4 regions of the Haematobacter sp. genome follow, and region 1 is predicted to be linked to each of the others. Evidence: riboswitches for the same ligand, from Rfam matches in the RefSeq annotation. Region 1 holds a riboswitch; each other region holds the start of a gene.
The links. A riboswitch is a leader RNA that binds a small molecule or an ion and turns the genes downstream of it on or off. The one in region 1 is predicted to bind cobalamin.
Positions count from the first base shown of each region.

Region 2: it holds a riboswitch for cobalamin, as region 1 does, so the genes downstream of both, RT513_RS03200 (ABC transporter substrate-binding protein) here and RT513_RS09590 (TonB-dependent receptor plug domain-containing protein) in region 1, are expected to answer to the same signal.
Region 3: it holds a riboswitch for cobalamin, as region 1 does, so the genes downstream of both, RT513_RS18680 (TonB-dependent receptor) here and RT513_RS09590 (TonB-dependent receptor plug domain-containing protein) in region 1, are expected to answer to the same signal.
Region 4: it holds a riboswitch for cobalamin, as region 1 does, so the genes downstream of both, RT513_RS03115 (DUF1636 domain-containing protein) here and RT513_RS09590 (TonB-dependent receptor plug domain-containing protein) in region 1, are expected to answer to the same signal.

Region 1 covers NZ_DAMDHB010000012.1:28,519-35,620, forward strand. Annotated here, with positions in the region: gene RT513_RS09585 (ABC transporter substrate-binding protein) at 1-684, opposite strand, end outside; gene RT513_RS09590 (TonB-dependent receptor plug domain-containing protein) at 678-2,573, opposite strand; cobalamin riboswitch at 2,704-2,902, opposite strand; gene RT513_RS09595 (copper chaperone PCu(A)C) at 2,962-3,426, opposite strand; gene RT513_RS09600 (protein-disulfide reductase DsbD domain-containing protein) at 3,584-4,402, opposite strand; gene RT513_RS09605 (YqgE/AlgH family protein) at 4,545-5,099, shown strand; gene RT513_RS09610 (L-threonylcarbamoyladenylate synthase) at 5,504-6,508, opposite strand; gene RT513_RS09615 (acyl-CoA dehydrogenase) at 6,591-7,102, shown strand, end outside.
Region 2 covers NZ_DAMDHB010000002.1:206,247-213,348, reverse strand. Annotated here, with positions in the region: gene RT513_RS03210 (biotin-dependent carboxyltransferase family protein) at 1-565, shown strand, start outside; gene RT513_RS03205 (LysR family transcriptional regulator) at 562-1,497, opposite strand; cobalamin riboswitch at 1,795-1,992, shown strand; gene RT513_RS03200 (ABC transporter substrate-binding protein) at 2,138-3,148, shown strand; gene RT513_RS03195 (FecCD family ABC transporter permease) at 3,145-4,185, shown strand; gene RT513_RS03190 (ABC transporter ATP-binding protein) at 4,182-4,949, shown strand; gene RT513_RS03185 (pseudoazurin) at 4,952-5,380, shown strand; gene cobF (precorrin-6A synthase (deacetylating)) at 5,373-6,140, shown strand; gene cobA (uroporphyrinogen-III C-methyltransferase) at 6,119-6,838, opposite strand; gene RT513_RS03170 (cobyrinate a,c-diamide synthase) at 6,835-7,102, opposite strand, start outside.
Region 3 covers NZ_DAMDHB010000047.1:1,118-8,219, reverse strand. Annotated here, with positions in the region: gene RT513_RS18700 (MFS transporter) at 1-68, shown strand, start outside; gene RT513_RS18695 (thiolase family protein) at 123-1,310, shown strand; gene RT513_RS18690 (MATE family efflux transporter) at 1,307-2,716, shown strand; gene RT513_RS18685 (TetR/AcrR family transcriptional regulator) at 2,713-3,297, shown strand; cobalamin riboswitch at 3,500-3,695, shown strand; gene RT513_RS18680 (TonB-dependent receptor) at 3,799-5,937, shown strand; gene RT513_RS18675 (DUF6925 family protein) at 5,941-6,681, shown strand; gene RT513_RS18670 (ABC transporter substrate-binding protein) at 6,678-7,102, shown strand, end outside.
Region 4 covers NZ_DAMDHB010000002.1:192,335-199,436, forward strand. Annotated here, with positions in the region: gene RT513_RS03105 (glycine reductase) at 85-1,008, shown strand; gene cobO (cob(I)yrinic acid a,c-diamide adenosyltransferase) at 1,047-1,673, opposite strand; cobalamin riboswitch at 1,708-1,912, shown strand; gene RT513_RS03115 (DUF1636 domain-containing protein) at 2,019-2,381, shown strand; gene cobW (cobalamin biosynthesis protein CobW) at 2,382-3,398, shown strand; gene cobN (cobaltochelatase subunit CobN) at 3,398-6,631, shown strand; gene RT513_RS03130 (cobalamin biosynthesis protein CobG) at 6,628-7,102, shown strand, end outside.

The DNA of each region.
Region 1 (7,102 bases):
CCCTGCGGATACCGGAGGGGCGGACGTGTCCACGTGAGCGGCGCTCGGAGCAAGGGCATGGGGCGTCCTGCTGTCTGCCGAAGCGTCTTGCGCTGTTCCGGTCGCAAGGCCCGCGACAGCGGCGGAGGTTGCGAACAGGGGAGTCGGCCCCCGCTGCGCGGCAGAGACAAGGGCCAAAGATGCGCGACCGATGACGCGCTGTCGCGTGACGCGATCCCGCCGCGCAGCAGAGAGAGGGGTCAGAGACGCGCCCCTCCCCGGTGCGGCATCCGGCCCTCCTTCCGGCATAAGGGCGGCGCGTCCGGCGACTCCGGTGAGGAGGGTTTCTGCAACCGCCAGGGGTGCCGCAAAGGGTGCTTCCGATGCGATGCCCGAAACGGTTCCGGGAACCTTGAGCCGCCCCGCTTCAAGCCCCGCTCCGGTGGCCCCGGTGAGGGCGAATGTTTCTGAAACCGCCGATGCGCTGACCGAAGCGGTGCCGAGAGCCGCGATGCGCCCCGCTTCAAGCCCCGTATAGGGCACGGGCATCGACGTCAGGAAAGGTCGAGAGAATGGGGTAAGGACGGCGGCCGCAGGGAACGCGGGCGCCATCGAAGCGTCGGTCTCCGTCCGGGCGGCAAGCTCCGCGGCCTGCGCGGAAACCGCGAAGGTGAGAAGCGCCGTCCCGATGAGCCGTGCTACCATTTCGCCTCCAGCCCGAGATAGGCCTGCCGCCCTTGGTTTCGGAAACCCCAGACGTCCATGTACTCCTTGTCGAACAGGTTCACCACGCGGGCGGTGGCGCGGAGGTTTTCCGTGAGATCGTAACCGGCGGCGAGGTTGACGAGCGTATAGTTGCCCAGTTCCTTCGTCTCGTAGAAGCCCCAGTACTGCGTATCGTAATTGCCCGCCACGTAACGGATATCGGCGGTGAGCGATCCGCGACCGTTCAGCACCTGCTGCGTGGCGCCCAGACCAAGCTCATGCCGGGGGCGGCGCACTTCCACCGTGCCGTCAGGGTTCTTTGCGTCCAGATAGGTGTAGCTGACCGACAGACGCAGATCCTCCGTCGCATCGAACCGCCCGGCGATCTCCACCCCTTCACGCGGGCTCTTGCCCCGCTGGTTGATGTAGCTCGCCCTCCCGTCCGGGGCGGCGCCATAGACATAGGTGATCTCGTCTTCCATCTTCTCGTTGAAGTAGGTGACGTCGATCAGCCCGCGTCCGTTCAGCAGTTCCGCCTCGACGCCGATATCGTAGCCGGTGTTGCGCTCAGGCCTCAATGCGGGATTGCCGATGGTGTAACCGTCATTGGCGAAAAGCTCGTAATAGGAGGGTTTCACCAGTCCCCGCCCGGCAGAGGCATGCACACGGAAAGCGCTGTCCGGGATCTGCCACGACAGGCCGATGTTCCAGCTCGTGAAATCCTCGAACGTGTCGAAATCGTCATGGCGGAGGCCCGCCTGCACATCCACGCCCGTGTCGAAGGAGCCGCGGTATTCCACGGCCACCGAATTGTTGGCGCGATCATAGTCGCGGGCAGTGTCGTTCTCGTCCTCCGACCGTTCGAGCATGACGTTGAGCAGGTGCCGCGCCTCGGTCACCGGCCGGCCGTCCAGCCCGTAGCTGAGCCGGTATTTCAGCGCGCGCGTCTCCCCCCGCGTCTCCGCGGCCTCCGTCGTGCCCTGCCGAAAGACCGAGTTCTGAAATTCCAGCCGGTTGACGAGCCGTCCTTCCAGCATTTCGTATTCGGCCCAGAGGGAGCCGGTGAACTCCTTGCGCTCCCCCGTGAGGTGCGGATCGTCGATCAGATAATCGCGATAGCCGGTGGCGGCATAGTTCGTCGCGTCGTAGCCATAGTTCTCTTCGGAATGCCGCAGGGTAAAGCCGAGCTTCAGGGCCTCCGTCGCCTGCCAGTCGCCGGTCAACCCGATGGTGCGGCGGTCAATCCCGTCTTTCTCGCTGCCGGTGAAGGCGGGGTTGTAGCCGTGATCGTCCCGCTTCGAGACGTTGAAGGACAACCCGCCCCGCTCCGTCCGCTGGGTGACCCAGCCGGAGGCCGCATAGCCGTTGCCGACCTCCACCGCACCGCCGTAATGCGTGCCGATCTCTCCCCGCCGGGTGATGATGTTGATGACCCCGGCAGACGCATTCGAGCCGAAATAGACCGACTGAGGGCCGCGCAGCACCTCGATCCGCTCGACATTCGCGGTTTCCAGCCCGGTCAGGATATACTCGTCATTGCCGCCCGTCGCCGGAACCCCGTCGATGAGGATGAGGGTGTGGTTCGCCTCTGCGCCCCGGAGGCGGATCTGCGTGAAGCTGGGGCCGGCGGAGGTGACGGAGACGCCCGGCACTCCGCGGAGCGCGTCCTGTACGGTGCGGATGCCGCGCTCATCGATCTCCGCCGCGGTTATCACGGTGAAGGCGCGCCCATAGGCACCCGCGGCAATGGGGGTAAGCCCGCCGGACAACACGATGCTGTCCAGCATCACCGGAGAGCCGGTCTGGGCATGAGCGGCCAGCGGGACATGAACGGCCAGCGGGGCGAGGGCGGTAAGAACTGTGATCGTCCTGATGCCAGTGAAGGTCATCGCAGGGGCCTTTCCAACGCGATGCCGCATACATGGCGGCCCGCGAATTGCAGAATGGCCTGATGGGAGTCCCGCAGGCCGGTGACGTCACCTCTGCGGAAGGGCCGCTTTCCAGACGCACCCCGCGCCGGAAATGGGTGAGCGCTGCGGCAGGTCTCCTGGCTCGCGGGTCATCGCTCGGGCCGGTCTTCCCGGAGGCGGACCTCCAGTGACGTTCTTGGCCGTCGCTCGCCGCTCACAGTTGCGGGGGCAGCCGCGGTCTTGCCCGAAGGCGCACCGCAGTTCCCTTTTCATCCGGCCTTACCGGAACCGAAGCAGACCATGGATGATCCGCTCCGCCGATTCTTGTCAAGCGCGAAGGGGGGCGCCCCCTTCGCGAATGGCCGGATCAGTTGGGCGAATGCCCGTTGCCCATGCCGGCCTTGCGGGCCTCCACATTGAATACGACCGGGACTTCGCCCGCGTTTTCGAACACAAGAACCGCGTCCATCCGGTCGGCAGCGGACCACAGACGGGTTTCGGGCGCGGTGAAGCTCACATGCGGGCCGGTGGGGCTCAGGTGCACGGTCTCTCCGGCGGGAATGGTGATGGGGCCTGCGGAAGTGGTGGCAACCATGTTCCGAAAACGCTCTGCCGTACGGAGGCTCGCTTCACCCTTCGCCGGGCGGATGGCGACCAGCCGGTCATCGGTCGCGCCCGCATTCGTGACGGAGAAATAGCCCTGCGGTGCCTGCCCGTCTCGGGTCGTCTCGAAAGCATAGGGATGCCCGACCGTCAGATCGCCCGCGCGGAAATCATGCGCGAAGGCGGGGGTGGCAAGCAGAAGCGACATCAGCGGAAGGCTGCGAAACATGGATACTCCAATCATACTGGGATCATACTGGACCTGCCGGCGAAGCGGCGGGCACGCTCCCTAACAGAAAGGATCAGGGCATGCGAGGCGCAGCGTTCCTGATTTTGCCATAATTTTGTGCATAACCGGTATGATCGCGCGACATTATGTCGCGATGTCAGCCCGCCGGGCAGCCCAGCATATCCACCGCGCCCCTGTCGCCGATAAGCGTGATGCGCAGCCGGGAACGGTCCAGCGCCAGCGTCTCTCCGGGAGGGGGAACGAGATCCGCGGAGGCCGTCACGCCATGGGCCTCCCGCCGCGTATCGCTTTCCGACACCCAGACGGAGGGGTCCGGTGTCTCAAACACCGCAAGTTCCCGTCCCCCAAGCGATGGAGCCTGAAAGGAGGCCGTCACGCGGAGCCCGTCCGGGATTGCCTCCACACGGCAGCGCAGGCTCTTTACCCCTGCCATGTCTGCATCCAGCGGGCCGGAGGCCAGGGCCGCGCGGATTGCCGGGTCCGGCTGCTTCGTCACCGGCAGGACGGCGTCGATCCGAAGATCGACCGGCACACAGATGTCGCGGCAGACCCCCAGCATGACATGGCTCCGCAGCGAAATGGGCTGATCCGCATTCCGCGCGCGGATTTCCAGGGGCAGGACCAGCTCGCGCGTATAGCCGACCGTGCGCATTCCGTTCAGCTCGAACACATGCGGCGCGGGCCAGTGCAGCGTCACATCCGCCAGGTTCTCCGAGCCGCTCCAGTCAAAACCGGGCGGGATGCCCGCATCCCCCGGTGCGCGCCAGTAGGTCTTCCACTGGTCGGCGAGCGTCAGGCGGATGGCCGCGAGATGGCTGCCATCGGCCTGCCGCCAGCCGGGAAGAACCTCTGCCTGCACCACGTCCTGCGGACGCGTTGGGGCGGCATGTCCCGCGAGGGCAGGCAGCAGCGTCGCTGCGGCAAAGGCGAGGAGGGGGAGCGGGCTGAGCATCATGGCGGGACTGTCGGCGGGATGTCGCAGGACTTGAAATCACATTCCGGCGAAGAGATGGCATTGTCTCCCATGCGACGCAATCTCCGCTTGTGCCGATAGTCCGGTGCGCCATCTTATGCTCATGAGCAACAGGACCACGCATATGTCTGACCTGGGGGGCAAGCTCCTCATCGCGATGCCCGGTCTGGGCGATCCGCGGTTTGAAAGGAGCGTGATCCTGATCTGCGCCCATTCTCCGCAGGGGTCCATGGGGCTTGTCGTCAACAAGCCGGCTGCGGATATCAGTTTTGAGGCGCTGTTGGACCAGCTTTCCATACCCCACCTCGGGGGCCGCTGCCCGATCCATGTCGGCGGCCCGATGGAAGCCGCCCGCGGCTTTGTCCTCCATTCGCCGCAGATCGATGAGGAGGAGGCCGGGACGATAGAGGTCGGCCCCCACTTCGCGATGACCACCACGCCCGATATCCTGCGGGAGATCGCGCGCGGCACTGGGCCGGGGCAGGCGCTCCTGGCGCTGGGCTACGCAGGTTGGGGCCCGGGTCAGTTGGAGAACGAGATTCTCCGCGATGACTGGTTGGTGTGCGACGCGCTTCCCGACCTCGTCTTCGCCGCCGACAACGGAACGAAGTGGCTTGCCGCGATCCGGTCGATGGGCGTGGATCCGATAAGCCTGTCGGCCTTCGGCGGCAGGGCCTGAGGGTTCCGGCGTTCGGCGCGGTGGCCGCAGTGGCGGACCTCGCCATCGCGTTCCTCCTGTGCGAGCGCGACCGATGTCGTCGCCTTGCGGGCATCCCGTCCGATGAGCATGCGGCTCAGCATCCGGTCCCCCTTTCTGAGGCGCGCCACCGGCAAATCCGGCGCAGCCTTTGAACAGAGAATGCGGCGCAAAAGGTCCCTGAGCCAGTCACCGCGCAGCCGGATCATGGGATCTGACAGCCTGCTGAAAAAGTTCGCAAGGGTCATGCCTGCGCTCTGGGAATCGGCAGATCTGACCCGGACTTGCCTGAAGCGTGTCGATTTTCGGCTGGTGTTCGCAGAGGGTGAAGGATTCCACGCCACGCGGGTCCAACGCGGGTCTGAAACCCTTTCTTCGGCAGCCTGCTAAGCTGATCGGTCAAACGGATCGGTCACGGGCCGTGGGGCGGCGGCACGGCGCAACCTGTCGTTGATCGCGCGCCCCAACCCGGTTTCCGGGATGGGTGAGACGGCGATGACCGTTCCGGGGCCGGTGTCGATTTCCCGCATGTAGTGAAAGAGGTTGGCCGCCGCTTCCGTCAGATCACCTGCGGGAGAGAGGTTCAGCGTGGCGCCCGCATCCTGGGGCCCGAAGCCGAGCCATGCCTCCCCCGGTGCGGGCCGGGTGGCGAGGCGCATCTCGGCCCGCGGCGCGTAGTGGGAGGAGAGCTGCCCCGGCGCGACGGGCCGCGCCGGATCGGCCGCGGGCGCGGGGATCGCACGGCCCAAAGCGGCTTCCAGATCCTCGAGCGCCAGCCCGCCGGGGCGGAGCAGCAGCGGTGCCTCCAGCAGCCCGACGATCGTCGATTCCACCCCCACGGCGGCCTCTCCGCCGTCGATCACCGCTTCGATCCGCCCGTCAAGACCGTCGAGCACATGGGCCGCGCGGGTCGGGCTGACCCGGCCCGAGGGATTGGCGGATGGCGCGGCCAGAGGCCCGCCGAACCGGCGGAGCAACGCCTGTGCGACGGGATGCGCGGGCACCCGCACCGCCACGCTGTCATTGCCCGCCGTGACCAGCGGCGACAGCCCCGCTTCCGGCAGCAGCGGCAGGACGAGCGTCAGCGGCCCCGGCCAGAAGGCGCGGGCCAGCCGCTCCGCCTCCGGCGTCAGCCGGGCATAGCGGCCCACGCCTGCCAGATCGGCGACATGGATGATGAGAGGATTGAACCGGGGCCGCCCCTTCGCCTCGAAGATGCGCGCCACCGCGTGATCCTGCCGCGCATCGGCGGCCAGCCCATAGACCGTTTCCGTCGGCAGGGCCACCAGCCCCCCCTCTGCCAGAAGGCGCGCCGCGGTCTCTATCCCCGCGCCGTCAGGGGCGAGACGGCGTGTGGTTCCAGTGACGCTGCGTTGGGGCTTGCCGGTCATGTTGCTTTGTTTAGCCTTCGTGCCAGTTGATGCCGAGATACGCGCCCGGGCGGTCGCCGCCAAGGTGCGAGGGGAGAATTCGATGGCTTTTCGCGCGCCGGTGAAGGATCAGACCTTCATCTTCGATCATATCGTTGGTTTTCAGGGCCTCTCCGCCACAGAGCCCTATGCGGATGCCACGCGCGATCTGGCGCAGCAGATCCTCGATGAGGCGGCCAAGCTGGCGGGGGATGTCCTCGCGCCGCTGAACCGGGCAGGCGATCTGACGCCCGCAAAGTTGGAGAACGGCGTCGTCCGCACCTCTCCCGGCTTTGCCGAAGGGTATCGCGCCATCGCGGAGGGCGGCTGGGTCGGCATGTCGGCGGCCCCGGAATTCGGCGGGATGGGCCTGCCGATCACGCTGGCCACGGCGGTGAACGAGATGTTCTCCGGCGCCTGCCTGTCGCTGCACCTGAACCCCCTGCTCACCCAGGGCCAGATCGAGGCGCTGGAGCATCACGCCACGGATGAGCTGAAGCGCCTTTACCTGCCGAAACTGACCTCCGGGGAATGGAACGGCACGATGAACCTCACCGAACCCGGCGCGGGGTCGGA
Region 2 (7,102 bases), on a different contig from region 1:
TGCCACCCATGCGCTGTCGGGCTTCGGCGGTGGCAGGCTCCAGGCAGGACAGAGGCTGGAGATCGCGGAGGCCCGGGGGGCCACGGCGGGCGACATCCCTTGCCCGGTCTTCGCCCGTCCGCGTCGGTGCGTGCATGTGACCCTCGGCCCTCAGGACAGGTTCTTTTCAGCCGGGGCGCTGGAGACATTCCTTTCGATCTCATGGCGGATGACGGACGCCTGGGATCGGATGGGCGTGCGGCTTTCCGGTCCGGCGATCGCGCCCTCTGCCGCGCTCGACATGCCTTCCGAACCGATCACACGCGGGGCCGTGCAGGTTGCGGGCGACGGGGTGCCCACCGTTCTGCTTGCGGACCATCAGACAACGGGCGGGTATCCGAAGATCGCCACGGTGCTGGACTGCGACCTTGACGCTTTCGTTCAGTTGCGCCCCCATGATGAAGTGAAATTTCAATATGTTGCTCCGGAACAGGCGGTCCTTCGCGCGCGCGCCGCTGCGGCAAGGGCGGCGCTCTACAGACAGGGGATCGAACGGCGGGCGGCAGCGGCGGTGCTGTCTCCCTAGCCGCTGTCCGGCAGGCGTCCTTCCCATGTCCCGGATTGCACAAGGGCGGCTGTTTCGCTCACCACGGTCCGTTCGAGATAGCCCAGCAGGCGGGAGGGGTGGCGGTCCACCGGCACGGTCAGCATGAGCTGCCAGCCGGCCCGCGGATCGACCAGGGGCGCGATGCGAAGGCTGCCCCGCCCGATGTCCTCCCGAATGGGCGACGCGGGAAGCACGGTGTAGCCAAGCCCGTTTAACACCATATCCTTCAGAACCGAAAGACTGTCCGCTTCCAACACGACATTTGCGGTGACCCCCGCCGTCTGGACGAGTCTCTCTACCGTCTCCCGCATTCCGTGCCGGCTGCCGGAAAGGATCATCGGCAGGTCCGCCAGCCGCCGCGCTGCCACCGGGACCGACTGGTCAAGCCCGCTGTCGGCAGGCCCCACAAGAAACAGCTCCTCCTCCAGCAACGGGGAGGCGCGGAGCCATCGCAGCGGTTGCGTTTCGTAAAGGATGGCGATGTCCAGGTCTCCGCGTCGCAGCCAGTCCATCAGGAACGCCGAATAGGCGCTGACGATCCGAAGCCGTGCCTCCGGGTGAGCGCGGCGAAACGCGCGGGCCAGCGGAATGGCAAGGATTGCGGCCACGGTCGGCGGCATGCCGATGGAGGCTTCGCCGCGCAGGGGTACATCGTCTCCGCCAAAGGGCAGGCTGCGGATCGCCTCCAGTTCCCGCATGATCTGCCGCGCGTGGAGGAGCAGTTCCTGCCCCGCTTCGGTCAGCTGCATGCCCCGTCCGTGACGGCTGAACAGCCGGGTGCCGAGTTCCTGCTCCAGCAACCGGACCTGCCGGCTGAGCGCGGGCTGCGCGATATGCAGCCGCTCGGCCGCCCGCGACAGGCTTCCGAGTTCGGCGACATGCAGCACGGTGCGCAACTGGGCGATATCCATGGGTCAGCAATAGCGCGATGGGGGAGCCCGCGGTAGCCGTCTCCTCCCGCCCTTCCGGTCGGTTAGCAGGCTGCTGAAAAAGCCCTGAAGTGTCATGCCCATGCGCCGGAGATCGCAAATCGGCCCGGAAACGTACGGAAATATATAGGTTTCCGGCTGGATTTCGTCAGATGGCGAACGATTTCCGCTCCAACACAGGCCAAAAGCCTTTTTCAGCCGCCTGTCAGAACCCTGGGCGCTATCCGGTGACCGCCCGCCATTGGCCCCATGCCCCGGCTTGCCGGGCGGGCTGCAATGGGTTACGGGTCGGCTGTCGGTTTCCGAGAGGAATTGAAAGGGAATCCGCCGCCAGCCCGTCTGGCGAACCGGAACTGCCCCCGCAACTGTAGGCGGCGAGGAACACTGTGAACATGCCACTGTGGTGCAGACCATGGGAAGGCCGCAGTTTCCGTTGACCCACCAGTCAGGAGACCTGCCGACGTCTGAACGCAACACGGCCCGGACGGGGTGTCCGGGGAGGTGCCATATGACGTCTGTCCAGCGGGTGCCCAGCTGCGCCCGATCAGCCACATCTGCACAACGGCCCATGGCCGTTCCTCTCCGCATCCGCCGGGACCATCACCCTGATCGGAGAGCTCGCATGATCGCGCGAAACATTCTGGCCGCCCTGCTGGGCGCAGCGGCCCTGGCATCCCCCGCGCTGGCGGAAAGCCCCTATCCGCTTCACCTGACGAATTGCGGTATGGACCTGACCTTCGACGCCGCTCCCGCCAGCGCGGTGACAGTCGGGCAAGCGGCGACCGAAGTGCTGTACGCGCTGGGGCTGGGCGACAAGGTGGCGGGCACCGCCGTATGGTTCACCGATGTGCTGCCTGAGTTCAAAGACCTGAACGCCGGGGTGGAGCGGCTGGCGGACAATGATCCGAGCTTCGAGGCCGTTGTGGGAAAGCGCCCCGGACTGGTGGTGGTTCAGTATGAGTGGCACGTCGGGCCGCATGGCATCGTGGCCACGCGCGAGCAGTTCCGCGATGTCGGGATCCCCACCTATATCCTTCCGGCCGACTGCTGGAAGAAGGACAATGCCGTCGGCTCGGACGGCACGCGATCCGCGATGTTCGAGATGGAAAGCATCCATGCAGGGGTGCGGGAACTCTCCCGCATCTTCAACGTGCCAGAGCGGGGCGATGCGCTGGTGGCCGATCTCCGTGCACGGGAGGAGGCTGCCACAGAAAAGGCACAGGCGCTGGCGTTGAAGGACGCCTCTGCCGTGTTCTGGTTCTCCTCTGCGGAGATGGACGTCGATCCCTACGTCGCCGGTCGCAAGGGTCCGCCCGCCTATATGATGGAAAAGCTGGGCCTCAGGAACGTCATCGCAAGCGACGAGGAATGGCCGGTGGTGAGCTGGGAAACCATTGCCCGCGCCAACCCGAGCGTCATCGTGATTGCCCGGATGGACCGTCGCCGGTTCGAGGCGGATGACTATGAAAAGAAGCTCGCCTTCCTGAAGTCGGACCCGGTCGCCAGCCAGATGGACGCGGTGAAGGAAAACCGGATCGTCGTGCTGGATGCGCATTCCATGGATCCCTCCATCCGTAATGTAAGCGCGCTTGAAACGCTTGCCGATGCGCTGCCCTCCTTTGGTCTGAAATGATCGCTGACATCAATCTGCGCGCGCGCTTTGCCGCCCCGGTCTGGATTGCCGCGCTTGGGGTTGGTGTCCTTGTGCTGGCGATCCTTGCCGGGGTCGTCATCGGTGAGATGCCGCTGCCCGTGGAAACGGTTGCAGCGGTCCTTGCGAACCGGTTGCTGGGGGCGGCGCAGCCTGTCGATGCGATAGATGCGGCAATCATCTGGAACTACCGGCTGCCGCGGACACTGGTCGCCGCGGCCTGTGGGGCGGGGCTGGCGCTCTCCGGTGTCGTGCTTCAGGCCCTGATACGCAATGCGCTGGCCGACCCGTATCTGCTGGGCGTGTCCGCCGGGGCATCGACGGGGGCGGTCGCGGTGACCATCCTCGGGCTTGGCGGCGGCGCGATCGGATTGTCGGCGGGGGCCTTTGGCGGGGCAGCGCTGGCGTTTCTGCTGGTGGCGGCGCTTGCTCGTGCGGCGGGCGGCGGACCCGCGCAGCTTGTGCTTGCCGGGATCGCCGGATCACAGCTTTTCAACGCGCTGACGAGCTTCTTCATCGCCAAATCGGCAAATGCGGAGCAGGCGCGCGGGATCATGTTCTGGCTGCTGGGCAACCTGTCCGGGGTGCGTTGGCCCGATGTGGCGCTGGCGGTTCCGGCCGTGCTGCTCGGGCTGATCGTCTGCATCGGGCATGTCCGCGCGATGGACGCATTCTCCTTCGGCGCGCGTTCCGCGGCTTCGCTGGGGATTTCGGTCCGGCGGGTTCACCTGCTGCTGATCGGCGCGACGACGCTGATGACCGCCGTCATGGTGAGCCTCGTCGGCTCCATCGGTTTCGTCGGTCTGGTCATTCCCCATGCTGTCCGGTTCGTGGCGGGGCCGCGGCACGGGGCGTTGGTGCCGCTTTCCGCGTTGACGGGGGCGGTGTTCCTGATTGCGGCCGATATCGTATCCCGCATGCTCATTCCCGGGCAGGTCGTGCCCATAGGCGTGGTTACCGCTCTGGTTGGGGCGCCGGGCTTTGCGCTCATCCTGATCCGCAACCGGAGACGCTCATGAGGGTTCTGGTCAAAGACCTCGGCTGGCGCGTGCAGGCCCGGTCGCTGGTGGAGCGTGTGAGCCTCGACGTGGCATCGGGTGAGACGCTGGGACTGATAGGGCCGAACGGATCGGGGAAATCCACGCTCCTCCGCCTTATCGCCGGGCTGGTTCCGCGAGGTGAGGGGGAGGTGTGGCTGGATGGCGCTCCGCTGTCCCGGCTCCACCGGCGGGAGGCTGCCCGCCGTATCGCCTTTGTCGAGCAGCAGGCCGACACAGTGGAAGCGCTGACGGCGCGGGATGTGGTCGAACTGGGCCGAACGCCATGGCTCTCCGCGCTCCGGCCCTTTGGGGAAGGGGATGACGCCATTGTGGAGGACGCGCTGGCAGCGGTGGAAATGCGTCATATGGCGGCGGCGCTCTGGTCAACCCTGTCCGGCGGGGAGCGCCAGCGTATCCATATCGCCCGCGCGCTCGCACAGCGTCCGCGGCTGCTGCTTCTGGACGAGCCGACCAATCATCTTGATATCCACCACCAACTCGGCCTTCTCCGGCTGGTGGGACAGCTTCCCGTGACGGTGATCGTGGCGCTCCACGACCTCAATCAAGCCATGGGTTGCGACCGGATCGCGGTGATGGACGGCGGCAGACTTGCCGCCTGTGGCCCACCGGAGGAGGTGCTGACACCCGCGCGGCTGGCCAAGATCTTCCGCGTCGATGCCCGCCGCCTGACCGATCCCGCCGACAGGGCGACCATTCTGCGTTTCTGCTGCCTTGAGGAGTGACGATGCGATACGTGAAACATGCCGCCCTGATGCTGGCGCTGATGGCGGGTCCGGTCCTTGCCGAGACCCATGACGTGAAGATGTACAATCGGAGCGAGAACGGGGCGATGATCTACGAACCCTCCTACCTCCGCATCGCGCCGGGGGATACGGTGCGCTTCCTGTCCACCCAGCCCGGCCACAATGCCGCGACCATCGACGGGATGATCCCCGCGGGCGCCGACCCATTCAAATCGAGGATCAACGAGGACTTTGCTGTCACGCTCTCTGTCCCCGGTTCCTACGGCATCAAGTGCTCGCCCCATTACGCGATGGGCATGGTGATGCTGATCGACGTGGGTGAGCCTGCAGAAGCCGACCTGCCGCCCGACCTGCCCAAACGGGCGTCGGAGCGGTTCCGGCAGATTCTGGACGCGCGGCCGGATGCCTGATCCGTTGGAAGTCATTCTGATCGGCATTGGCACGGGAAATCCCGAGCATATGACGCTTCAGGCGATCCGGGCGCTGAACCGGGCGGATGTCGTGCTCCTTCCCCGCAAGGGGGCGGAAAAGGGCGATCTGGCCGCGCTCCGCCGGAGCCTCTTCGCGGATGTGGTCAGCAACCCAGCGACGCGGATGGTCGAGTTCGACATGCCCGTCCGCGATGCGTCGATCCATGACTATCTCGCGCGCGTTGACGACTGGCACGATGCGATTGCGCGCGCCTGGCAGGCCGCGTTGTCCGCATATCCCGACACGCGTGTGGTCGCGCTTATGGTCTGGGGCGATCCCGCGCTCTACGACAGCACGCTCCGCATCGCGGGCAGGCTCGGGCGACCGGCGCGCATCACGGTCATTCCGGGCATCATGGCGCCGCAGGCCCTGACCGCCGCGCATGCCATTCCCCTGAATGCGGTGGGGGAGCCATTCCTCGTCACCACAGGACGGAGGCTCCGGGAGGAGGGTTGGCCGGAGGGGGTGGAGACGCTTCTGGTGATGCTGGACGGGGACTGCGCCTTTCGGACGCTCGACCCGCGGGGCGTGACGATCTGGTGGGGGGCGTTTCTCGGCATGGCAAACCAGATCGTCGATCACGGCCCGCTGGCAGAGGCTGGCCCGCGTATCGCGGCGGCGCGGGCTGCGGCGCGGGCAAAACATGGCTGGATCATGGATACCTATCTTCTGTGCCGTCACTCGGCGAGCGCACCGTAGAGGATCAGCGTTGGCGCCTCCTCCCGTTGCGCGACGGCCAGCCGCCCGGCGAGACCGCCCACCGTGTCACGGTGGAGGGATTGGCGCGGGGTCGATACGCCTTCGGCCATGAGCGCGGGGGTGTCCTCCGGCAGGCCCGCCGCGATCAGCCGCTGGGCAAGCTCGGGGAAGGTCGCCCGCGCCATGAAAACCGCCGTGACTGCGCCCGGATCCGCAAGGGCGGACCAGTTCAGTTCTTCCGGCAGCGCGCCGGTCACGTCATGGCCGGTAACGAACTGCACCCGCCGCGCGACACCGCGCCGGGTCAGCGGAATGCCAGCAGCGGCGGCGGCGGCGCAGGGCGACGGCACGCCGGGGATGACCTCGAACGGGATATCCGCCTGGCGGAGGGTGGCGATCTCCTCCTCAAGCCGCCCGAATACGCCGGCATCGCCGGATTTCAACCGGACGACCCGGGCACCGGTCCGGGCGTGATCGACCAGCAGCCTGCTCACATGGGCCTGCCGGGGTGAGGCGCGGCCCGCCCGCTTGCCGACGGAAATCAACTCCGCGCCGGGGGGCGTCATGTCGAGGATCGGACCGGCGGAAAGGTCGTCGTAGAGCACGACCTCTGCCCGGCGCAGACGGTCCGCGGCCTTCACGGTCAACAGCTCGGGGTCGCCCGGACCGGAGGAGACGAAACTGACGAAGCCGGTCATGAGGCCCTCGCGATCAGGTGAAAGAACGTGCCGCTGACGGTTCCGCGATGGGAGCCCGTCTCCGCAACGGGCGCGCCGTCGGCGTCCTCGACGCGGGCCAGCGGCGCGTCTGGCTGCGACAGGATTGTGGAATAGTGGAATTCGTGCCCCCTGAGCCGCGTTCCCGCCGGGAAACCGGGGAGTGGCACCCGCAACTCCGCCATCCGGTAGCCGAGATGCATGCGTCGGGTGGCGTAGCTGGTGACAAGGCCAAGCAGCCCCGCC
Region 3 (7,102 bases), on a different contig from region 1:
TCGTCGCCGCACTTGCCATCGTCGCCCTAGGGTTCGGTGGCACCGCGCGGCGGGCGGCACTCTCCTGAAATGACGCGGAGGCGCACCCACCGCCGCCCACTTACACCCGAAGGAAGTTTCCCATGACCCGTTCCGACATCATACTTGCCGCCCCGGTTCGTACCGCGATTGGCAGTTTCAACGGCAGTCTGAAATCCATCCCGGCGACGGCGCTTGGGGCCACGGTCCTGCGCGAAACCCTGGCTCGTGCAGCTCTCGATCCGGTCGAGATCGGCTCGGTCATCATGGGCAATGTCATCCAGGCGGGCAACCGGATGAACCCCGCGCGGCAGGCCGCAATCCATGCCGGACTGCCGGTCTCGGTTCCCGCGCTGACGGTCAACCGCGTTTGCGGATCTGGCGCGCAAGCCATCGTCAGCGCCGCGCAGGAGATTTCGGCCGGGGTGGTGCCGGTGGCGCTGGCAGGCGGGATGGAGAACATGGACCGCGCGCCCTATCTTTTGACAGAGGGACGCTGGGGCTATCGCATGGGCCCGGCGGAGATCCTCGACAGCCTCCTGACCGACGGTTTGAACGATGCATTTTCGGGCCAGCATTCCGGCTGGCATACCGAGGATCTCGTCACCCGTGCCGGGCTGAGCCGTGCAGCGCAGGATGCCTTCGCACTGCGCTCGCAACAGAATTTTGCAGCGGCGGAGGCAGCGGGGTCGTTCGCGGCCGAGATCACCGGGGTCGAGGTGAACACGCGGAAGGGAACCGAGGTCTTTCTCCGGGACGAGGCGCCCCGCCCCGATACGACCGCTGAGGCGCTGGCACGGCTGAAACCGGCTTTCCGGCCGGACGGAACAATCACCGCCGGCAATGCGCCGGGGCTGAACGCCGGGGCCGCAGCCGTGGTGGTTGCCGACCGGGTCTGGGCTGAGCGGCGGGGCCTTGCGCCGATGGCCCGGCTGGCCGGCTATGGTGTGGCGGCGGTGGAGCCGGGGCTCTTCGGCCTTGGCCCCGTGCCCGCCGTCGAAAAGGCGCTGGCGCATGCCGGCTGGACCCTGGGCGATCTGGAGCGGATCGAGATCAACGAGGCCTTTGCCGCCGTGCCACTTGCCGTCGCGCAGGAGCTTGGCCTGCCTCTCGACATCATCAATGTCGAGGGTGGCGCCATTGCCCATGGCCATGCCATCGGCGCGACCGGGGCCGTGCTGGTGACGCGGCTGCTGCATTCGATGCAGCGAGACAGCCTGTCACGCGGGATGGTGACCCTGTGCATCGGTGGTGGTCAGGGCATTGCACTGGCCGTGGAATTGGTCGGATGACGGCTATCTCGGCGTCATCCACCGTCCAGCATGATCGGCGGACCCAACGCCTGCTGGATGCGCCGATCCTGCCGCTGCTGATCCGCATGGCCCTGCCCAATGTGATGATCATGCTGGCACAGGCCTCGACCGGGCTGATCGAGACCTTCTGGGTCTCCAAGCTCGGCACCAACGCATTGGCCGGCATGGCGCTGGTCTTTCCGGTGGTCATGCTGATGACCACGATTTCGGCCGGTGCGGTCGGCGGGGCGATTTCGTCATCGATCGCGCGGGCGCTCGGCGCGGGCCGCCGAAATGAGGCCGACGCTCTTGTCCTGCATGCAGTGGTGGTCAATCTCGTGATCGGCCTCGCCTTCTCGATCCTGTTCCTGATCTGGGGGCGGCGGATCTACGCAGCACTCGGCGGCAGCGGGGAAGAACTGGAGGCGGCGGTGCTCTATTCCAACGTGGTCTTTGCCGGAAACGTCTTCACCTGGCTGATGAACGGGCTGGCCAGCGTCATCCGAGGAACCGGGAACATGCTGGTTCCAGCCATGGTGACAGTTCTGGGCGTGGTCTTTCTGGTGCCCGTATCGCCCCTGCTGATCTTTGGTGCAGGACCCGTCCCCGCCATGGGGATTGCGGGCGGCGGCCTGGCACTGGTGCTTTACTACATCGCCGGAATGCTGGTGCTTGGCGCCTACGTCGCCTCTGGCCGCAATCCGGCGCGGTTCCGCCTGAAGCCACTTCGGTGGGCGCTGTTCTGGGGTATCCTGCGGATCGGCGCACTGTCATCGGTCCAGTCGCTGCTGACAAATCTGGTGATCGCGGGATCGACCGCGATCATCGCGGCAAAGCTGGGGGTCGAGGCGGTGGCGGGCTTCGGCACCGGCATCCGGCTCGAATACCTGCTGATCCCGCTGGTCTTCGGCATCGGCGCACCGCTGGTGGCGCTGGTCGGCACCAATATGGCTGCGGGGCAGCACCGCCGCGCTCGGCAGATCGCCCTGACCGGGGCGGTCCTGGCCTTTACTGTGACCGAGGTGGTGGGGCTGGTCGCTGCCCTGTTCCCGGTGGCTTGGCTGACGCTTTTCAGCGCAGAACCCGGCATGATCGACGCCGGGCGCGCCTATCTGCGGATTGTCGGGCCGTTCTACGGCTTCTTTGGGCTGGGGCTTGTTCTCTACTTCGCGGCGCAGGGGCAGCAGAAGCTGTTGATGCCGCTGGCCGCCGGTTTGTTGCGGCTGACAATCGCCCTTGGTGGCGGCTGGCTGGCGCTTGAGGCGACGGACGATATCCGGGCGCTTTATGCCGCATTGGCGCTCGGGCTGGTCGCCTATGGGTCGTTTATGCTGCTATCGGCCTTGCGCGATCCGACGGGCCGGGCCATTCCGGTCCCAGGCGAAGCGAAGGGGATAGCACCATGAGGGTCAGCCGCGTCCAGGCCGAGGCGAACCGGCAGAGGGTGATCGACGAAGCCAGCCAGCTGTTCCGCGAACACGGCTACGACGGTATCGGGCTCAAGGACCTGATGCAGGCCGCGGGGATGACGCCGGGCGGGTTCTACAAGCAATTCGCTTCGAAAGACGATCTTGCCGCCCAGGCCACCGCCCGTGCGGTCGAGCGATCGTCCTCTCGCTGGACCGAGGTCGTTGACGCGAACCCCGATGCACCGCTCCGAGCCCTTGCGGCCTTCTACCTCTCGCCCGCACATGTCGCAATGCGGGATCGGGGTTGCCCCCTGGCAACGCTGGGTTCGGACGCCCCCCGCCACGCGCCCGAAGTCCGGGCGGAGATGGAGAAAGGTCTGCGTGCCCACCTCTCCATCGCCGATGCGGCTTTGGGAACTCCGGCAGGCGCGAACCCATCGCCTGCAGCGCTGGCGGCAGTATCGACCATGGTCGGCGCGCTCGTCCTTGCCCGCCTGACAGCGGATGAGGGCCTTGCGAAGAGTCTTCTGGAGACAGCGGCGAACCGGGTGGAGGAACTCGCGACAAGCCGGAAATAGGACTGCGATCAATGATGATCGAGCCTGCACTTACGGACGCCGGAAATCGGACGGAACCCAAATCCGGCGTCGCATCTGCGTCGGCGCGCGCGGTGCCCCATCAAACGCGCCATCTCTCCTCCAGTGACGTCGGCTCGCCCAAGCCGCCTGCTGAAAAGACATCGCGGTGCGCAGCAATTCAGTTGACATCACGGGTCGGTGATCCTAGCGCTCGGGGGACGGTTCCCTTCGGGGATCAAAAGGGAATGCAGTGCGGCTAACTTGGCCCATGCTGCGGCTGTCCCCGCAACTGTAGGCGGCAAGGCGGTCTTCGTTTACCACTGGGCCTGCGCCCGGGAAGGGGAAGACCTCCGTTCGAGCCGTGAGCCAGGAGACCTGCCGTCGGCCGATTTCACGCGCGAACACGTCGGGCGGGGTGTCCTGACGGGGGAAGTCTCCGGGCTGCGCCCGGCTATGGACCTGCGTTCGCAAGTGACGTGTCTTTTGCCCCAGGGGCTATGCATGTCCATCTTTTCCACAAATCCCCGCCGGCTGATGTTGGCCCTGCTCGCGCTTTCAACCTGTCCGGCGGGCCTGCTTCACGCCCAGGAAACCACGCTCGACACCGTGGTGATCACCGGCCCGCCCACGCTGGGTTTTACCACTCCGGCCACATCTGGTAGCCGCCTCGGGGTGTCCGTGAAAGATATTCCCGCCTCGATCTCCGTGGTCACGGCTGCAACCATCGCCGCGCGCGGGCAGACTGATGTGGTCGAAGCTGTCACCCAAGACATTCCCGGAGTGACCTCGGTCGCGGCGCCCGTGTTCGGCAGCGCCTATGCGCTGCGCGGATTCCAGGGCAACAATTCGGTGATGCAGCTCTATGACGGTACACGGCTTTTCCCCGGCCGGGGCAATATCAGCTTCCCCTTCGACAGCTGGCTCGTGGAGCGGATCGAAGTACTGCACGGGCCCGCATCGGTCATGCACGGCACCGGCGCCATCGGCGGAACGATCGACATCCAGCCCAAGCGTCCCTTCGCCGGTCCGATCCGGCAGGAGGTGGCTGCGCTGCTCGACAGCAACCTGCGCACACGGCTGGCCTATGACGCGGGCGGTTCGTTGAACGACCGGCTCAGTTTCCGCCTGAACGCCGTGGGCGACGCGTCGCAAGGCTGGGTCGACGATACCGACAGCCGCAATCTCGTCCTTTCCGGTGCACTGGCCTGGGAAGCGACGGACGATGTGAAGGTCACGCTGAGCGGCGCCCATGCGGATCGCGAGCCACCCGCCTATTTCGGTACCCCCTTGCGGGACGGAACGATTGTCGAATCCTTCCGGAACAACAATTTCAACGTCTCGGACGCCGAAAATCGCTTCCGCGACAGCTGGATGCAGCTTCGCACGGAATGGACCCCCTCCGATACCGTCGGTGTGGAATGGGTGATCTACGGCATCGACAGCCGGCGAACCTTCCGCAATGCCGAAACCTATCTCTGGGATCCCGCGACGGATCTGGTCACCGTGGATGAATTCCGTCGCATCCGGCAGGATCAGTCTCAATTCGGTACGCGCGCTAACGTGCGGTTCAGCGGTGATGTGGCGGGGCGGAGCAACCAGCTGCTTCTGGGCTTCGACGTGAACCGCGCCAAATCCGACTTTGCCGATTTCGCGGCCTACGCCCCCCGCTTCGTCGATCCGTGGCACCCGGAGGTAGGCCGCTTTCCGCTGCCGGATGACTTGGTCCCCCGCTATCACTCCACCCTCGACCAGCATGCAGTGTTCGCCGAGGACCGGCTCGAGATCACCGATCGATGGGCGATCAGCGCCGGCCTGCGCTACGACTGGTTCACGGTGGAGCGTGAGGATCACATATCGGCCGCGAATGACTTCTCCGCCGATTTTGAGGGGCCGGGTGGCCGGCTGGGCCTGACCTTCGCACCGAATACCGCGACCGTCTTCTATGTCCAGATGTCCTATGCGACCGATCCGGTGAACCTGCCGCTGCTCGACTATTCCGCCTCCATGACGGATTTCGACATGACGACCGGTAGGCAGTTCGAACTGGGCGTCAAGCAATCGGTGTTCGAAGGGCGCGGGGAATGGTCGCTGGCGGTCTTCGATATCATCAAGCGCAACCTGCTGGTATTCGACTCGGCGACCTTCGCCACGCAGCAGGTCGGGCGGCAATCCTCGCGAGGGGTAGAACTGGCCGGGGCGTTCCAGCTGTCCGACGACGTGAAGCTGGGCGGGAACGCCGCCTGGACGCGGGCGCGCTACGACGATTTCACCTCCATCAACTGGCTGACCTTCGAGGTGGAGGATTATTCCGGCAATGTGCCGATCCTGGTGCCGGAACTGTCGGGCAACCTGTGGGGGTCGTGGGATTTCGCTCCCGGATGGCGCGCGAACGGGTCTGTGCAGTTGATCGGAAAATCCTACTACGACTTCGCGAATACCACGAAGCGGGCGGGCTACGGTCTGGTTAACGTCGGCGTCGACTACGTGCCCGACGCGGCCTCCGTCTGGAGCCTGCGGGTGACGAACCTGCTCGACCGGGTCTATGCCGACTACCTGCGCACCGATCCGTCGACGGAGCGCGCGCAAGCCTTCCTGGGTCAGCCCCGCACGGTTGATCTCGCCTATCGGCGGAAGTTCTGACCCTTGCCGACCGGGCTGATCGAAGAACTGATGGCGGATCCGCGCTGCATCTGGAGCATGGGCGGGCCCGGCGCGGTGCTGGGTCTGGCGGGGGCCGATCTGGGCAGGCGGGGGGCGTTGCACCTGCGCCTGCCGCCCGACCTGCGCCCGTTGGCCTTCGAGGTGCTGAGTTCCGACCCGGAGGGCTGGAACCACGGCATCTCGCTTTGCCTGCCGGAGACGGTGTCGCACGCCGTCGAACGCGCCCCCGAGGGGGAGGTCGAGATTCCGACGGGGTCGCGACTGATCCGGCTCAGCCACCGCGGGCGGGACTGGATCGCGCGCGGCCCTCTGGGACGGCTGGAGGTCTGGGACCGCGATCCGCCGCTGCTCGGCGACACACGGCGCACCCATCCCGCCACCACGCCGGTCCCGGCGGGGCTGCTGCCGTTCGCCCATGCCTTTCCCGCCCATCCGTGCCGCCATCGCCCCGGCGTGGCGCGGCCTTTCGATGTAGAGGACCATGCCGCCTTCCAGCGTCTTCTGGCGCGGTTCGGGCCGCCCGATCTGGTGGCACTGAAGACGGCCGTACGGCGGGCGGTCCGGGCGGGGGAGGATCTGCCCGTTCCCGCCGGGCGCCATGGCCGGGCGCAACTTCGCGTGGCCCTGCGGCAGGAACGGCTGCTGGCGCCCTGCTTCCATCTCGACCGCCTCATTGTCCGGCACGACCCGCCGCTGGCCCGGCATCTGGGGATCGGGCTATGAACCGGCGCGCGGCGATTGCCGCTGCGCTGGCGCTGGCAGCTCATGCCCGCGCAGGCGGCGCCCTGTCGCCTGCGGGCGCCGGGGATACCGCGGGGGGCGTGGTTACTACGGAGCTCATCCTGACGGAAACCTGTCTCGCGCTCGGCCACGGCCCCGCCGCCATCGGTAATCGCGGGCTTTATCAGCGGCTGGTGGGAGATCCCGCCCCCGGCGCGGCGTTGGACCTCGGCCCGCTGAACGAGCCGAACCTCGAATTGCTGCGCCGTCTGGCCCCGCGACTGATCCTTGCCGCCGCGTGGCAACAGGCGGCAGCGGGCCGGCTGGAGCGTATCGCCCCGGTCGAATGGCTGCAGACCCTGCCGCTGGAGGGCGCGCTGACGACGGCCCGCGCGCTGGCGGATCAGATGGCGCGCATTCTCGG
Region 4 (7,102 bases), on a different contig from region 1:
GGACAAACCGGCTGTCTATGCGCACAACTGGCCCGGGCGTGGCGCTCCGATACGCGCCACGCAGAGGGAGAGAGGGCCGGGATGATGCAAAGACCCCAGAGTGATGCCGCGTTGACGGAACCTGTCGGCTACATGCGCCGGACGCGGGACTGGTATCTGGGCCTTGGCTATGACACGCCCTACGAATGGGCCCACAATCCCGACGCGCCCTTTGCGCCTTTGACCCTTCCGTTGGCCGAAAGCACGGTCACCCTCATCACCACCGCCGTTCCCTACGATCCGGCCAAGGGTCCGCAGGGACAGGGCGCGCCGTACAATTCCGCAGCGAAGTTCTACGAGGTCTATTCCCTCCCCACCGCCACAGACCCGGACCTGCGGATCGCCCATGTCGGCATCGATCGGGAGAATGCCGACATGACCGATCAGGGCGCGTGGTTCCCTCTGGCGGCGCTGCGACAGGCGGCTGCGCGGATCGGGTGGATCGCCCCCCGGTTTCACGGTGCTCCGACCAACCGCAGCCAACGCCATACCATGGAGGTGGATGCGCCGGAAATACTGGCCCGCTGCCGGGAGGATGGCGTGACCGCCGCGATTCTGGTGCCGAACTGCCCCGTCTGCCATCAGACGGTCACGCTCGTGGCCCGGCATCTGGAGGAAAACGGCATTTCCACTGTCATCATGGGCGCGGCGAAGGACATCGTGGAGCATGCCGGCGCCCCGCGTCTGCTGTTCAGCGACATGCCGCTCGGCAATGCGGCGGGGCGTCCCAACGACCCTGACTCTCAGCTGCGCAACGTTCACCGCGCGCTCGACATGCTGGAACGCGCGCCCGGACCTCGGACGACAATGCACTCTCCGGAGACGTTTTCGCCTGATATGGGCTGGAAGCTCGATTACTCCAACATTCACAGCCGCACCCCCGATGAGGTCGCCGTTCTGCGGGCCGAAGCGGAGAGCGCGCGGCTGACCGCCCGGCAGATCAGGGCCGAGACGCTCGGCGCGTCCTGACCTCCAGCCCGGCCCGCAGGTAGCGGCGGAGCGCGCGTTCAGAACTCGACCCCCGCCTGTGCCCGGATACCGCTGCGGAACGGGTGTTTCACGGCCTGCATCTCCGTGACCAGATCGGCAACCTCGATCAGGTCGGATTTCGCGTTCCGCCCGGTGAGCACCACGTGGGTCATGGGGGGTTTTTCGTCCCGAAGGAACGCCACCACCTCTGCTATGTCGAGATAATCGTAGCGGAGCGCGATATTGATCTCGTCGAGGAGCACCATACGGATCGCGGGATCGCGGATCATCTCTTTCGCCTTTTCCCACGCCGCCCTCGCGGCAGCGCGATCGCGGGCAAGGTCCTGCGTCTCCCACGTGAAACCCTCGCCCATGGTGTGGAACCGGCAGAGGTGGCCGAAGCTGCCGGTCAGCAGATCGCGCTCCCCGGTGGTCATCGCCCCCTTGATGAACTGCACCACGGCGGTTGGCATGCCATGGGCGATGGAGCGCAGCACCATGCCGAAGGCGGAGGAGGACTTGCCCTTCCCCGGACCCGTAAGAACGATCACCAGCCCCTTCTCTCCGGTCCGTTCGGCCATCATGCGGTCCCGCGCTGCCTTGATGCGCGCCTTTTTCCCCGCATGGGCGGCGGCTTCCTCCGGCGTGATAGTGTCATCGGGCACGGCACTCTCCTTGACTTCCGGCGCGCGGCGTGGCTTGGCTGTCCGCATCGCTGGTTCCTGCCATATGGCAGGCTAAGAGGGAATGCGACAGGCTTCACCGCCCCAACGCAGCCGCCCCCGCGACCGTGACCGGAGAGGTCGCCCGCAGAGCCACTGGGAAACCGGGAAGGTGGGGCGCCCGCCAGGGGAAACCCTGACATCCGCAAGCCGGGAGACCTGCCGCGATCTGCCGCCCCGAGGGCGGTTGTCCGAAGCCGCGGCCGGGGTGTGCCGCAGGGCGGTGATTGCCGTTCCGGCAGCCCCGTTCTGCTCCCGTCCGCCAAGACCGTCTGGCCGGAGGGGCCGATGAGCGATGCAATGGAACTGGTGGTCTGTACCACCTGCCGCCTGCAGGGTGCCGACCCGAACGTCGCCCCCGATGCGCCCCGCGATGGCGCGCGCCTGTCCGACGCGCTTGCGCGCGCGGGCATCGACCACCGGCGCCAGCCGTGCCTGTCCGCCTGCTCGCGGGGCTGTGCCGTGGTGCTTCGCGGGCCGGGGCGCTGGACCTATGTGCAGGGCGCACTGAACCCGGACCTCCACCTCGATGACCTGATCGCCATGATCCACGCCTATGCGACCGCGCCCGATGGCGTGGTGCCGTGGCGCGCACGGCCCGAAGTCATCCGCAAGAACACCATCGCCCGCATACCGCCCCTGGAGGATTGAATGTCCATCGAAAAGACCCCCGTCACCATCGTCACCGGATTTCTGGGCGCGGGAAAGACCACGCTGATCCGGCATCTTCTCCAGAACCCCGGCGGACGCAGGCTGGCGGTGCTGGTCAACGAATTCGGCGATGTCGGGGTGGACGGCGACCTGATCCGCGCCTGTGCGGATGCCGATTGCCCGGAGGCGAATATCGTCGAGCTTACCAACGGCTGCATCTGCTGCACCGTCGCCGATGAGTTCATCCCCTCCATCGAGCGGCTGATGGCGCTGGAGCCGCGGCCCGATCATATCGTGATCGAGACCTCCGGCCTTGCCCTGCCGAAGCCGTTGCTGAAGGCGTTTGACTGGCCCGACCTGCGCTCGCGGATCACGATCGACGGCGTGGTGGCCGTGGCGGATGCGGAGGCGGTGGCGAAGGGCCTTTTCGCGCCCGATCCCGCACATCCGGGCGACGCGTCGGAGGTCGATCACGAGACGCCGCTGTCGGAGGTGTTCGAGGATCAGATCGCCTGCGCCGATATCGTGCTGCTGTCGAAGGCCGATCTGGCCGGTGAGGCCGGGTTGGCCGAGGCGCGCAGGGTGATCGGCGCCGAAGCACCCCGCGCGCTGCCCATGATCGCGCTCACCGAAGGCGTGATCGACCCCCGCGTCGTGCTGGGCCTCAACGCCGCGGCAGAGGATGGGCTGGACGCCCGCCCCTCCCACCACGACGGGGAGGAGGAGCATGACCACGATGATTTCGATACCATTGTCCTCGACATGCCGGAGATAGCCGATCCTCAGGTGCTCGCCGAGCGGGTCGCGGCGCTGGCGGGTGAGCAGAGGATCCTCCGCGTGAAGGGCCATGTGGCGGTGACGGACAGGCCCTTCCGCCTTCTGGTTCAGGCCGTCGGCCCGCGCGTCCGCCATCAGTTCGACCGCCTCTGGGGGGAGCAACCGCGGCAGGGGCGGCTCGTCATCATCGCGGAGAAGGGCGATCTTGATGCCGAAGCCGTGCGTGCGGCGCTCCTCTGATGCACGTCCTGTTCCGCGAAAGCCACGGGCTGGAGGAGACGGTCACCCCGCAGGATCTGGGGCAATCGCCCGCGGACCTTGTGGTGTTGTCGTTTTCCGACAGCGATCTGGGGGCTTTCGCGGCGGGCTGGCATCGGGGGCGGGAGGGGTTGCCGTCCTTGCGGCTGGCCAATCTGTCCGCGCTCGCCCATCCGCTGTCCGTGGACACTTATGTTGACCGTACGCTTTCGGGGGCGAAGGGGGTTCTGATCCGGCTCATCGGGGGCGCATCCTGGTGGTCCTACGGCGTGGAGCAGGTTTCGCGACTGGCACGGGAGCGGGACATCGCCCTTGCCATCCTGCCCGCAGACGGATGCCCCGATCCGGCGTTGGACGCCGCCTCCACGCTCCCCGTGGCAACGCTGCGGCGGCTTTCCACCCTCTGCGAAGCAGGGGGAGAGATCGCGGCGCAGGGGGCTCTGGCACAGCTTGCTCTGGCCGCGGGGCTGTATGCCGGACCCGTCCCCGGGCCGAAGACGCTGCCCTCCTTCGGCTTCTGGCATCCCGATACCGGCCCCATGACCGATCCACCCGGCGGCACGCCGCCGCTTGTCGCCATTCCATTCTATCGCGCATGGCTCGCCGCGGCGGATACCGATGGGATCGCCGGTCTGATCCGGGGGTTTGAGCGGGAGGGCTTTCGCGCCGCAGGTCTTTTCCTGCCAAGCCTGAAGGACAGCGCCGCCGCCGCATGGCTTCGTGACATCTTGCCTGCGCTGGCACCTGTGGCGATCGTCAACACCACCGCTTTCTCCGCCCGAAGCGAGGGGGCGTCGCCGCTCGAGGCGGCCCGCGTGCCGGTGTTTCAAGCGATCCACGCCACGTCCGCACGCGCGGCGTGGCAGGCGTCCGGGCGCGGTCTTTCCCCCTCCGATCTGGCGATGCATGTCGCGCTGCCGGAGGTGGACGGGCGGATCGGCGCAGGCGTGATCTCTTTCAAGGAGCCGCGGGCCCGGAATGCGGATCTGCAGTTCACCCAGTCCCGGCATGGGGCGGATCAGCCGGGTATCGCCGCGACGGTCGCCCGTGTGCGCGCCTGGCACCGGCTTGCAACCCTGCCCCCCGCAGAGCGGCGCGTAGCGCTTGTCCTGTCCACCTACCCTGGCAAGGCCCACCGGGCGGCACATGCCGTGGGGCTCGACGTGTTTGCTTCGGCAGAGGCGATGCTTGAGGATTTGCGCCAAGCAGGTCATGTGGCGCCCTCCGGCCCGGCGCTGGAAGCGGCGCTCGACGAAACGGTGCATTGGCCTCTCGCCTCCTACCGCCACACGCTCCAAAGCCTTCCCGAAGCATTGCAGGCGGAGCTGCGCGCGACCCATGGCGATGTCACGGATGCGGGCTTCGCCTTTCACGCCACCCGTCGCGGCAACGTGGTGCTGGCGCTTCAACCGGAGCGCGGCGGCGGAGAGGACCGGGAGGACGCCTATCACGATACGACCCGCGTCCCCTGCCATGCCTACGCCGCCTTCTACCTCTGGCTGCGCGAGCAGGTGGATGCCATCGTGCATATCGGCGCGCATGGCACGCTGGAATGGCTGCCCGGCAAGGCCGCCGCGCTTTCGCCTGTGTGCTGGCCGCAGGCGCTGACCGGCCCGATGCCCGTGATCTATCCGTTCATCGTCAACGATCCGGGAGAGGCCGCACAGGCACGCCGCCGCCTTGGTGCCGTGACGCTCGGCCATCTGCCGCCGCCCCTGGCCGAGAGCGGCCTTTCGCCGGAGCTTCTGCGGATCGAGCGGCTGCTGGATGAGTATTCCACCGCCGACGGGCTGGACCCGCCGCGCCGCGCCCGGCTGATCTCCGCCATCCGGCAGGAGGCTCAGCGGGCGGGCATTGAGGACGACCTTGGCCTTCCGGGGAGCGCATCAGCGGCGGAGGCGATTCCGCGTATCGACCGCTTCGTCTGCGACGTGAAGGAAAGCCAGTTCGGCGAGGGACTGCACATATGGGGTCGCGGCACGCCGCAGGCGGGGGGCGGACTGGCAGGGGATCCCGCCTCCGTCGAGGCGGAGCAACGGGCTCTCCCCGCCGCCCTCTCCGGCAAGCCCATGCCGCCCGGACCGTCCGGCTCACCCTATCGCGGGCGCAGTGACGTTCTGCCGACGGGGCGCAACATGTATGGCACGGACCCGCGCGCCGTTCCCTCGCGCGCGGCTTACGCACAGGGGGTAAAGCTGGCGGAGGAACTGGTCCGGCGTCACCTGCAGGATCGGGGCGACTATCCACGCGGGCTTGTGGTCAATCTCTGGGGTTCGGCGACGATGCGCACGGCGGGAGAGGACTTCGCCATGGCGCTGCATCTCGCGGGTGTGACGCCGGTCTGGGACAAGGCCTCCGATCGGCTGACGGGTTACGAGATCATCCCCCTCGCCCTCATGGATCGCCCGCGGACGGAGGTGACGCTGCGGGTTTCGGGCCTGTTCCGCGATGTCTTCCCCGACCTTGCACGGCTTTTCGAAGCCGCGACCGGGGCGCTCGCCCTCAGGGACGAGGCCGCGGACATGAACCCCTACGTCGCATCCCCCGGTGGCCCGCGGGTCTTCTGCCCGGAGCCGGGCAGCTACGGTCTTGGCATCGCGCTCGGCGGCCTGACGGAGGATCACTGCCGCGCGGCGGGCGAGGCATGGCTCGCGGCCTCCGCCCACGATGCGAGCGGCGCTCCCGCCCGTGCTGCGCTGGAGGAGCGCTTGCGGAGCGCCGACAGCTTCGTCCACACGCAGGACCTCCCCGAGACGGACCTGCTGCTGGCGGAGGACTATGCGGCGCATGAGGCAGGTTTCGCGGCGGCAATGGCCCGGATCGGGGCGCCGGCCCCCGCGCTTTACCACCTTGACGCGACACGACCCGAACGCCCCCGCGCGCGCCCGTTGGCCGAGGAAATCGCCCGGGTGGTCCGGGCACGGGCGGCCCATCCCCTCTGGATACGCGGCATGATGCGGCACGGCTTTCGCGGCGCGGCGGAGATCGCCGCCACGCTCGAACACATGGCCGCCTTTGCCCATCTGGCAGGCGTTGTGCCCCCGCATCTGTTCGACCTTTACCACGCGGCGACGCTGGATGAGCCTGACGTTCGGGACTTCCTCGCCCTTGCCAATCCCGCAGCGCTCGCCGCGATGGAGGGGTGTTTCGCAGCTCTCGCCGAAGCGGGCCTCTGGCAATCCCGCTCCAACAGCCGCGCAGCGGGGCTTGCATGAGGCATAACGTGAAGGGCTGGTGTCCCGGTGCGCTCCGCCCCATGGAAGCCGGGGATGGGCTGATGGTCCGGCTCCGCCCCCGGGCCTCGCGGCTCGGCGCAGGGCAGGCGCTGGCCCTCGCCGATCTGGCGGAGTCGCACGGGTCGGGGGAGATCGACCTTGGCAGCCGGGCGAGCCTTCAGCTCCGTGGCATCCGGCAGGAGGCGCTTCCCGAACTGCGCCAGGCACTGGACACCCTCCGCATGCTGGACGCCGACCCGGCGAGAGAAGCGCGGCGGAACGTCCTGACGACGCCCATCGCGAACGATGCAGAGACCCTCGGACTGAGCGCCGCGCTGGAGGCTGCGCTGGCAGAGGATCTGGCGGAGGAACTGGATCTGCCCGCGAAATTCGGCTTTGCCGTGGATACCGGCGCAAGGGCGATCCTCGGCGGCGCCTCCGCCGATATACGGCTCGAACGCGCTGCGGAGG